Chelatococcus sp. YT9: one gene and its partner. The protein of the gene in region 1 interacts with the protein of each later gene in a pairwise test. Links are inferred from orthologs where the notes say so. Each region holds a gene or a part of one and is shown in the gene's direction. Other genes may lie near its edges.

What was found. Proteins that work in one complex are often made in the same cells at the same time.
Region 2: the proteins of KIO76_RS07595 (region 1) and KIO76_RS17850 interact in binary tests that used the Escherichia coli proteins (3 or more experiments, as listed by UniProt). The link is inferred for Chelatococcus sp. YT9 from one-to-one orthologs.

The regions. Positions count from the first base shown.
Region 1 is NZ_JAHBRW010000001.1:1,694,962-1,700,527, reverse strand. The notes cover bases 931-4,482. They hold KIO76_RS07595 (2-oxoglutarate dehydrogenase E1 component), read left to right. Parts: upstream 931-1,321; coding sequence 1,322-4,282; downstream 4,283-4,482. Other genes in these bases: odhB (2-oxoglutarate dehydrogenase complex dihydrolipoyllysine-residue succinyltransferase), read left to right, coding at 4,374-4,482; sucD (succinate--CoA ligase subunit alpha), read left to right, coding at 931-1,012. Also shown: sucC (ADP-forming succinate--CoA ligase subunit beta), read left to right, coding at 1-128; more of sucD, read left to right, coding at 128-930; more of odhB, read left to right, coding at 4,483-5,566. UniProt on the Escherichia coli protein: E1 component of the 2-oxoglutarate dehydrogenase (OGDH) complex which catalyzes the decarboxylation of 2-oxoglutarate, the first step in the conversion of 2-oxoglutarate to succinyl-CoA and CO(2).
Region 2 is NZ_JAHBRW010000001.1:3,872,242-3,877,128, reverse strand. What follows is about bases 1,371-4,243. They hold KIO76_RS17850 (ABC-F family ATP-binding cassette domain-containing protein), read left to right. Parts: upstream 1,371-1,806; coding sequence 1,807-3,681; downstream 3,682-4,243. Other genes in these bases: KIO76_RS17845 (hypothetical protein), read left to right, coding at 3,873-4,243. Also shown: KIO76_RS17860 (TetR/AcrR family transcriptional regulator), read left to right, coding at 1-501; KIO76_RS17855 (Crp/Fnr family transcriptional regulator), read right to left, coding at 518-1,204; more of KIO76_RS17845, read left to right, coding at 4,244-4,887. UniProt on the Escherichia coli protein: Genetic data indicate it may be involved in ribosome assembly or function.

The DNA.
Region 1 (5,566 bases):
GCCTCGAAGGCACCAATGTCGAGGAAGGCAAGACCATCATTCGCGAATCCGGCCTGAACGTCATCCCGGCCGACGATCTCGATGACGCGGCGCAGAAGATCGTCGCGGCCGTGAAGGGGACCCGCTGATGTCCATTCTCATCGACAAGAATACCAAGGTCATCACCCAGGGCTTCACGGGCAAGAACGGCACGTTCCACTCGGAGCAGGCCATCGCCTATGGCACCAATCTCGTTGGCGGCACCTCGCCCGGCAAGGGTGGCTCCAAGCACCTCGGGCTGCCTGTGTTCGACACCGTGCGCGAGGCGCGCGAGCAGACCGGCGCCGATGCCTCGGTTGTCTATGTGCCGCCGGCAGGCGCCGCTGACGCCATCTGCGAGGCCATCGATGCCGAGATCCCGCTGATCGTCTGCATCACGGAAGGCATTCCGGTGCTCGACATGGTGCGGGTGCGCCGCTCGCTCGATGGCTCGAAGTCGCGCCTCATCGGGCCGAACTGTCCCGGTGTGGTCACCGCCGGCCAGTCGAAGATCGGTATCATGCCGGCCAATATCTTCCGCCCCGGCAGTGTCGGCATCGTCTCGCGCTCCGGGACCCTGACCTACGAAGCGGTGTTCCAGACCAGCCAGGAAGGCCTCGGCCAGACAACGGCGGTCGGCATCGGCGGCGATCCCGTCAAGGGCACCGAGTTCATCGAGGTGCTGGACATGTTCCTCTCCGATCCCGCGACCGAGTCGATCGTCATGATCGGCGAGATCGGCGGCTCGGCCGAGGAAGATGCCGCGGAGTTCCTCGCCCGTGAGGCGAAGAAGGGCCGCAAGAAGCCGATGGTCGGTTTCATCGCCGGCCGCACGGCTCCTCCGGGCCGCCGCATGGGCCATGCTGGCGCCATTATTTCGGGTGGTAAGGGCGGCGCTGAAGACAAGATCGCGGCCATGGAGGCGGCGGGCATCCGCGTGTCCCCGTCACCGGCCCGCCTGGGCAAGACCCTGGTCGAGGTCTTGAAGGGATAAAGACAGCTTTTCGCCTGGTCCGGTTCGCGCCGGGCCAGGTTTACATCTGTCTTGTCTTGAAGTTGCGGATCCTCACCTGAGGGTCGAAGAGGAAAGGGTCTGGAAACCTTCTGGGAATATTGCGGTTCGATCGCCATATGATCGGCGGGGATCCAAGAGATCCAATTTCATGGAAACGGAACGCCCCAGGCGGTCCCTCTCGCCGCGAAACCGGGTTGCGGCGGGAGAAGCCGGCCTTCAACGGCCGCGCATATGCCTTCGCAGCGCCACCTTGCGTGTGCTGCAGAGGTCCCGGCCAGGATGAAGACGATGGCACGCCAGGACGTGAACGACATCTTTGCTCAAACTTCCTTCCTCTATGGCGGCAATGCCGCCTATCTGGAGGAGCTCTACGCCCGCTACCAGCAGAACCCGTCCTCCGTCGACGAGCAGTGGCAGACGTTCTTTGCCGGGCTGAAGGACGAGGCGGGGACGATCGTCGAGAACGCGCGCGGCGCATCCTGGAAGCGGCCGAACTGGCCGATCGTCGCCAATGGCGAACTCGTTTCCGCCCTGGACGGCAACTGGGTTGGCGTCGAAAAGGCGATCGGCGACAAGATCAAGGGCAAGGCCCAGGCCAAGGGCGTCGAGCTCAGCCAGGCCGAGGTTGAGCAGGCGGCTCGCGACAGCGTTCGCGCCATCATGATGATCCGCGCCTACCGCATGCGTGGCCATCTGCATGCCGACCTCGATCCGCTCGCGCTGGAAGCGCGCGGCGATCACGAGGAACTGCATCCCGCGACCTACGGCTTCGGACCGCAGGACTACGATCGCAAGATCTTCATCGACAATGTGCTCGGGCTTGAGTTCGCCACCATCAACCAGATGCTGGAGATCCTGCGACGCACCTATTGCCAGACGCTGGGCGTCGAGTTCATGCATATCTCGGATCCGACCGAAAAGGCCTGGATCCAGGAGCGCATCGAAGGGCCCGACAAGGAGATCAGCTTCACCCGTGAGGGCAAGCGCGCGATCTTCAACAAGCTCGTCGAGGCGGAAGGTTTCGAGAAGTTCCTCGACGTCAAGTATACGGGAACGAAGCGCTTCGGCCTCGATGGCAGCGAGTCAATGATTCCGGCGCTCGAGCAGATCATCAAGCGCGGCGGCGCTCTGGGCGTTCGTGATATCGCGCTCGGCATGGCCCACCGCGGCCGCCTGAACGTGCTCGCGCAGGTAATGGGCAAGCCGCATCGCGCGATCTTCCACGAGTTCAAGGGCGGCTCCTTCGCGCCCGACGACGTGGAAGGCTCCGGTGACGTGAAGTACCATCTCGGCGCCTCGTCGGATCGCGAGTTCGACGGCAACCGCGTCCACCTTTCGCTCGCCGCCAACCCCTCGCATCTCGAGATCGTCGACCCTGTCGTGCTCGGCAAGGTCCGCGCCAAGCAGGACCAGCTCGGCGACACAGTCGAGCGTTCCAAGGTGCTGCCGCTGCTCATTCATGGCGACGCGGCCTTCGCCGGCCAGGGCGTCGTGGCGGAATGCCTCGGTCTGTCCGGCCTGAAGGGGCACCGCACCGGTGGCTCGCTCCATTTCATCATCAACAACCAGATCGGCTTCACGACCAATCCGCGCTACGCGCGCACCTCGCCTTACCCGTCGGATCTCGCCAAGATGGTCGAGGCGCCGGTGTTCCACGTGAATGGCGACGACCCGGAAGCCGTGACCTTCGCCGCGAAGATCGCGATCGAGTTCCGTCAGAAGTTCCACAAGCCCGTCGTCATCGACATGTTCTGCTACCGCCGCTTCGGCCACAACGAGGGCGACGAGCCGGCATTCACCCAGCCGATCATGTACAAGAAGATCCGCCAGCACCCGACATCGCTGGAGATCTACGGCAAGAAGCTCGTGGCCGAGGGTGTGCTGGCCGAGAGCGAGGTTGAGGAAGCGAAGGCCGCGTGGCGCGCGAAGCTCGAGGGCGAGTTCGAAGCGGCGCAGACCTACAAGCCCAACAAGGCTGACTGGCTGGATGGCCGCTGGTCGGGCCTCAAGGCTGTCCGCGAGGATGCCGATGATCCGCGCCGCGGTGCGACAGGCCTGCCGGAAGCGACGCTCAAGACCATGGGCGAGCGTCTGACGAAGGTGCCGGAAGGCTTCCATCTGCACCGTACGATCCAGCGCTTCCTCGACAACCGCCGCAAGACGATCGAGGAAGGCCAAGGTATTGATTGGGCGACGGGCGAGGCGCTTGCCTTCGGCTCGCTTCTGCTCGAAGGCCATCCGGTTCGCCTGTCGGGCCAGGATGTCGAGCGGGGCACCTTCAGCCAGCGCCATTCAGTCTTGCTCGACCAGGAAAACGAGGATCGTTACACGCCCCTCAACAACCTCGACGAGAACCAGGCGCGCTACGAGGTCATCAATTCGATGCTTTCGGAAGAGGCCGTGCTTGGCTTTGAATATGGCTACACGCTGGCTGAGCCGAATGCGCTCACCCTGTGGGAGGCGCAGTTCGGCGACTTCGCCAACGGCGCCCAGGTCGTCGTCGACCAGTTCATCTCCTCGGGCGAGCGCAAGTGGCTCAGGATGTCCGGCCTGGTGATGCTGCTGCCGCATGGCTACGAAGGCCAGGGGCCGGAGCATTCCTCCGCCCGCCTGGAGCGCTATCTGCAGCTCTGTGCCGAGGACAACATGCAGGTCGCGAACTGCACGACCCCGGCGAACTATTTCCATATCCTGCGCCGGCAGCTGAAGCGCGAGTTCCGCAAGCCGCTCATCCTGATGACGCCGAAGTCGCTGCTGCGCCACAAGCGCTGCGTCTCGACGCTGGACGAGCTGGCCGAGGGCACGAGCTTCCACCGTATTCTCCGAGACGACGCCGAGCGTCTGCCGAAGGAGAAGATCAAGCTCGTCAAGGACGAGAAGATCCGCCGGGTCGTGATGTGCTCCGGCAAGGTCTACTACGACCTCTATGAGGAGCGCGAGAAGCGCGGCATCGACGACATCTTTTTCCTGCGCGTCGAGCAGCTCTATCCGTTCCCGGCGAAGACGCTTGCCGGCATCCTCTCCCGCTTCCGCAATGCAGAGGTGGTGTGGTGCCAGGAAGAACCCAAGAACATGGGTTCGTGGAACTTCGTCGAGCCCTATCTCGAATGGGTCCTCGACCATTCCGGACTCAAGGCAAAGCGTCCGCGGTATGTCGGCCGTCCCGCCTCGGCTTCAACAGCTGTCGGCCAGATGTCGAAGCATCTCGCACAGCTGCAAGCTTTCCTCGACGAGGCGTTGGCTTCCTGAGGGAAGCCATCGTCCCGCCAACCAAACTGGCCGCAAGGCCTTAGATCGTCATCCATCCGGCCCGGCCGGCAGACAGTAAGAAGCGAACATCATGGCGACCGAAATCCGTGTGCCGACACTCGGCGAATCCGTGACGGAGGCCACCATCGGCCGGTGGTTCAAGAAACAGGGCGAGGCCGTCAAGGCCGATGAGCCGCTCGTGGAATTGGAAACCGACAAGGTTACGCTGGAAGTGAACGCTCCGGCCGCCGGCGTTCTGGCAGAGATCACGGCCAAGGAAGGCGACACTGTCGAGGTTGGCGCCCTGCTCGGCTCCGTCACCGAAGGCGGCGCAGGTGCTGCTCCCGCCAAGGCAGCCCCGGCCAAGGCAGCCCCGGCCGATGCGCCCGCAGCGAAGCCGGCTTCAGCTCCTTCTCCTGCTCCAGCAGCGGCCCCCGCCGCCGCCAAGGGAGACAACGGCCCTGCCGTCGGCCGCATCGCCGCCGAAACCGGCCTTGATCCCGCGAAGGTCGCGGGCACCGGCAAGGATGGCCGCGTGACCAAGGGCGACATTCTCGGCGCGCTCTCCACCGGCGCGGCGACCCAGCCGGCTCAGCCCGTGCAACTGCGCGCACCCTCGGCCCCAGACGATGCCTCGCGTGAAGAACGCGTCCGCATGACCAAGCTGCGCCAGACCATCGCGCGCCGCCTCAAGGAAGCCCAGTCCGCCGCCGCCATGCTGACGACGTTCAACGACGTCGACATGTCCGGCGTCATGGACCTGCGCAACCAGTACAAGGACGTGTTCGAGAAGAAGCACGGCGTGAAGCTCGGCTTCATGGGCTTCTTCGTGAAGGCCTGCGTGCAGGCGCTGAAGGACGTGCCGGCCGTGAATGCCGAGATCGACGGCACGGACATCATCTATAAGAACTACTATCACATCGGTGTGGCCGTCGGCACGGACAAGGGTCTCGTCGTCCCGGTGGTCCGCGATGCTGACCAGCTGTCGATCGCCGGCATCGAGAAGCAGATTGCCGAGTTCGGAAAGCGCGCGCGTGAGGGCAAGCTGACCATCGAGGAAATGCAGGGCGGAACCTTCACGATCTCCAACGGCGGCGTCTACGGCTCGCTCCTCTCCACGCCGATCCTCAACGCGCCGCAGTCTGCGATCCTCGGCATGCACCGCATCGAGCAGCGGCCTGTGGTGAAGAACGGCCAGATCGTCGCGCGGCCGATGATGTATCTCGCGGTGTCCTATGACCACCGTCTCATCGACGGCAAGGAAGCGGTCACGTTCCTGGTCCG
Region 2 (4,887 bases), 2.2 Mb from region 1 along the record:
GGCGTCTCCAAAGGCACCCTGTACGTCTATTTCGACAGCAAGGAGGCGCTTTTCCGCGCCTTGATCGATATCGATCGCCGCGATGCAGCGGAGCGTCTGTTCGATCTCGACGAGGCCGATCCGGATGTGCGCGGTGTTCTCAGCCGGCTCGGCATCCGTTTCATCGGTATGATGATTCAACCAGAGCATGTATCGCTTCTGCGTATGGTCATCGGCGCGTCGGAGAAATTCCCAGCGCTCGGACGAGCCTTCTTCGAAGCCGGGCCTTGTTACGGCGTGACACGGCTTTCCGTCTATCTCGCCGCGCAGCAGGCGGCGGGGCGTCTCGCCATGGATGATACCGATATCGCCGCCGCGCAGTTCATTGGTCTTGTTCAAGGCGGCCTTACGAAAGCTCCGCTTTTCGGCGTAAACGAACAGCCGTCAGAGGAGGCGATCGAACGAACCGTCGCGAGCGCGCTACGCGTCTTCTTCGCTGCCTATGGACCGGAACGGTCCTGACGGCGGGAGGCCTTCCCTATTTATCATCCCGCAAGGCTTCCTTGACGCGGGCGTCCAGGACCTCAGGCTGCTTGATAACGAGCGCGCCGCGGGTACGCTCAACCAGTCCTTCCGCCGACAAGGCGCTGAATTCACGCGTGACCTGCTCACGGCGGCAACCGATGCGGGCGGCGATGACGTGGTGAAAAGGTGGCGGTGTGACGACCCGCTCGCCGGGATGCCCGGCCCGCGGCACCGACAGACGTAGCAGCTCCGCGTAGAGGCGGTGCCGGAGATCAAGCACCGTATGTTCCATGATGCGGGCATTGAGTTCCCGCACGCGCCCCGCAAGGAGCTTCAGCAACCGCTCGGCAACCGTTGGCGAGGCAAAGACGATCTCGCGGAAAACGGAAGCCGGCATGATGCACACTTCACCGCGCGTCAGAGCCGTTACATTCGCCGAGCGCTTCACGCCATCAATGGCGGCAAGCTCGCCGAACAACTCGCCCGTGCGCATCTCGCCGAGAATGACCTCTTTCCCCGACTGGCTGCGCACAAGGACCCGCACTTCGCCAGCAACGATGAAATAGACGTCGGTGGAGACATCCTCGAAATCCACCAGGATCTCGTCGGCCTCGAACCGGCGCCAGTTGCAGCGCTGCTCGTAGGCGTCAAAATCCAAATCCGCGTCCTTGAAGAACGGAACACGCGTCAGCTGCAACATCGCCCCGATTCTCACCTTCCGTCCGCATCGTCCGGACCTGAGGGAACGGGGTCAAGCGGCTTTAGCTCCCGTCAGCGGAGCCACCATGGGAAGTGCCATCGGTTGCGCTTTGAAAGCAACAGATCTTAGCAGTTACGGCCGACTTTTGCCGGAAATGCACCCATTCTGTTCAAACTTTCAAGCCGATCGCGCAGAGGATGCCTTCCGGAGCCTCAGGCGGCCGGGGGCGGAAGCGTCGCAGGAATGCTTTGGGGAGCCTGTGCTGGCGCATGAACCCCGGGCCAAGCGTATGGATCGGTGCGCAGAAGTTCAAGGCGCGAAACATTTCCCGCTCCACCCAGGACCAGCGCAATGCCCATCACAAGGCCGCCAACGGCGACCGCCAGAGCGGGAATGGAGAACAAACTGACATCAAGACGCATGACTTGGCCGAATCACATGTTGTCCACAGCTTTTCAACACCATGTCCTCACGCTTGTCCAAGGCAGCATCGCGACCGGACTATGTCGAAGACATGGCAAACCGCGCGGGTAACGCCTGCTAACGGCTCGCATCGACACGCAGGACTTGCGGGCGAGGCCGGCAAACGGCACAAGACTGCGATGCTGCAGATCAATGAACTGACCTATCGGCTCGGAGCACGCCTCCTGATCGACCAAGCGACCGTCGCGGTCCCGAGTGGAGCGCGTGTCGGCCTGGTCGGTCGCAATGGCGCAGGCAAGACAACACTGTTCCGGTTGATACAGGATGAGATCGCGGGCGAGTCCGGCAGCATTACCCGTCCGAAGAACTGGCGGATCGGCGCGGTGGCGCAGGAAGCCCCGAGTGGGCCGGAGACGCTGATCGAGGTGGTCCTAGCGGCCGATACCGAACGCGCCGCGCTGCTGGCTGAGGCCGAGACAACGACTGATCCCATGCGACGTGCCGATATCGAGATCAGGCTCGTCGATATCGATGCCCATTCGGCGCCGGCACGGGCGGCCGCTATTCTCCACGGCCTTGGGTTCGATGCGGAAGCACAGGCGCGTCCTTGCTCATCCTTCTCCGGCGGCTGGCGCATGCGCGTCGCTCTTGCCGCCGTGCTCTTCACCGAACCAGATCTGCTGCTGCTCGACGAGCCCACAAACTATCTCGACCTCGAAGGCACGCTCTGGCTTTACGACTATCTCGGGCGCTATCCCCATACGGTGCTCGTCATCAGCCACGACCGCGATCTCCTGGACACAGCGGTCGACCACATCCTGCATCTCGACCAGGGCAAGCTCACGGTCTACCGCGGCGGGTACACCTCCTTCGATCGCCAGCGACGGGAGAAGCAGGCCCTTCAATCCAAAGCGCGGATGAAGCAGGAAGCCGAACGCAAACACCTCAGCGCCTTCGTCGAGCGTTTCCGCGCCAAGGCGTCGAAAGCGCGCCAAGCGCAGTCGCGGCTCAAGCGGCTGGAGAAGATGGAGCCAATCGCCGCCGTGGCCGGTGAAGAGGTGCTGCCCTTCCATCTGCAGGGCCCGGACCGCCCGCTCTCCCCACCCCTCATCGCGATCGAAGGCGTCGGTGTCGGCTATGGCGACCGCACGGTGCTCGATCGCCTGAACCTGACCCTTTTACCGGACGACCGCATCGCGCTGCTCGGCTCGAATGGCAACGGTAAGTCGACTTTCGCCAAGCTCCTCTCCGGACGGCTAGCGCCGATGAAGGGCCAGGTGACCCATTCGCCGAAGCTGAAGACCGCGTATTTCGCCCAGCACCAGCTGGATGAGTTGAGCCTGGCCGAGACACCTTTGCAGCACGTCGCAGCGCTCATGCCGGACGCGCCGCAGGCGAAGCAGCGGGCGCGCGCCGCCCAGTTCGGTTTTTCCGGCGCGCGGGCCGAAACGCCGGTAGATAAGCTTTCCGGCGGCGAAAAGGCCCGGCTTCTCATGGGGCTTGCAGCTTTTGGCGGCGCCCATCTCCTGATCCTCGACGAGCCGACCAACCACCTCGACATCGACAGCCGCCAGGCCCTCGTCGAGGCGATCAACGATTATACGGGCGCCGTCGTGCTCATCAGCCACGATCGATTTCTCATCGAGGCCTGCGCCGAACGCCTCTGGCTCGTTTCGAATGGCACCGTCAAATCTTATGATGGCGACATGGACGACTATCGCCGTCTTGTCCTCGGCCTCGACAAATCCGGCAGCGGCGGCAACCGCGAGGAGGCAAAGACGCCCGCCGCCGCGCCGTCCCGGCCGGCAGGCGCGGCGCGCCCGTCCCTCAACGCCATGCGCAAGCGCGTCACCGAGCTCGACGCGCGCATCGCGAAGCTGACGGCCGCCATTGAGAAGGTCGACACAGCCCTCGCCGATCCGGCGGCCTTCCGCGATAATCCGACGAAGGCGGCGGAGCTTGCGCGCATGCGCAACGAGGCCGCAGAGGCTCTGGCTCGAACGGAAGACGAATGGCTCGACGCGACAGCTACGCTGGAGGGCGCACAAGGTTGAAGCGGCGTCAGGCGCATCTCGACCTGAAATCACTCTACATGTGAATACTACACGTATAAGAGCATACCCTACAATATAAATCCTTTTTCATCGGCAAGTATCACATCTCAAGCGCCGTATGCGTCGCCAGACATCTTCATGGCGCGAATAATGCTCGCATCTCGACGCAAGAATCCGATGGTGATTTGTCCATGAAACTCCTTACAATGCCTGAAATTATCGGCAGGATTCCCGGCGCAAGGGGGGTCGGCAAGAGAATTGCCCGTGCTACAGGCGTTCTACCGCCCAAACATGCCAGCGGTCGAGAACCGCTTTCCATTCAAGGCCCTTCCACAACGCTCCCAACCTCATCCGAGCCTATCGCACCGCCTCGGCCTAAGCGCCAATTGCAAAAGGCGATCGATGCGGGGGGCCTCACCACCGGCGAGTTGCAGATTCCAGAAGAGCGCCGGCAAGGACTGATCTATATTCCTATCCGTGCACAGAAATTGAGAGAGCTCGCTCAAATTTGGAACGAGCAGAGGTTTATCGGTAAGAAGGGTCTCTATGGCATCCTGCAAAAGCCGGATGACATGCTCGAGAGCACCTGGCTGGCGACACGTCCCCTGCGCGATCTCGATTGCGAGGCTAAATTATATGTCCTGCTTGATGCCGATATCCCAGGCCATTCCGACGAAAACGTCATCGGCGGCGTAGAAGACCCGGTCACCTATTCGGGGGCCAAGGCGATGGGAACCCCCGAGCCCCGCCCAAATCCACTTCTGTCCGCTCCGCAAAAGCTTGTCAACAATGCTTTCCTCTCCAGGGAAAGGACATGGTCTCCAGATACATTCGCCAAGCATATGAAGGCCTCCGGCCTGCCAACCGACTTTCGGTTCCTCCGCCTGTACATCGGATTCTCACAATATGTGAAATCAAAGCACGGAGGCGCGCCTTACGGCAGTCATCCGGGTTGCGCTTTTGCCAAGCAATTCGCTGCAGCGATGAATAAGCTTGGATACAAGCATCTTGAAATTCGAGGATATTTTGGGGTGCTCGCAATGGCCGATGATGACGTTATGCGGAATCACCGGTATACAAAGATATACTTCGAGAATCCCCGACCAACCCCAGAGCCGGACTATTTCAAGCCTAGCCAGAAGAGTTTTGTATATTACAGCAACACTGACGATGTACGGTCTCAAACGATCATAGGCAGGACGAGTG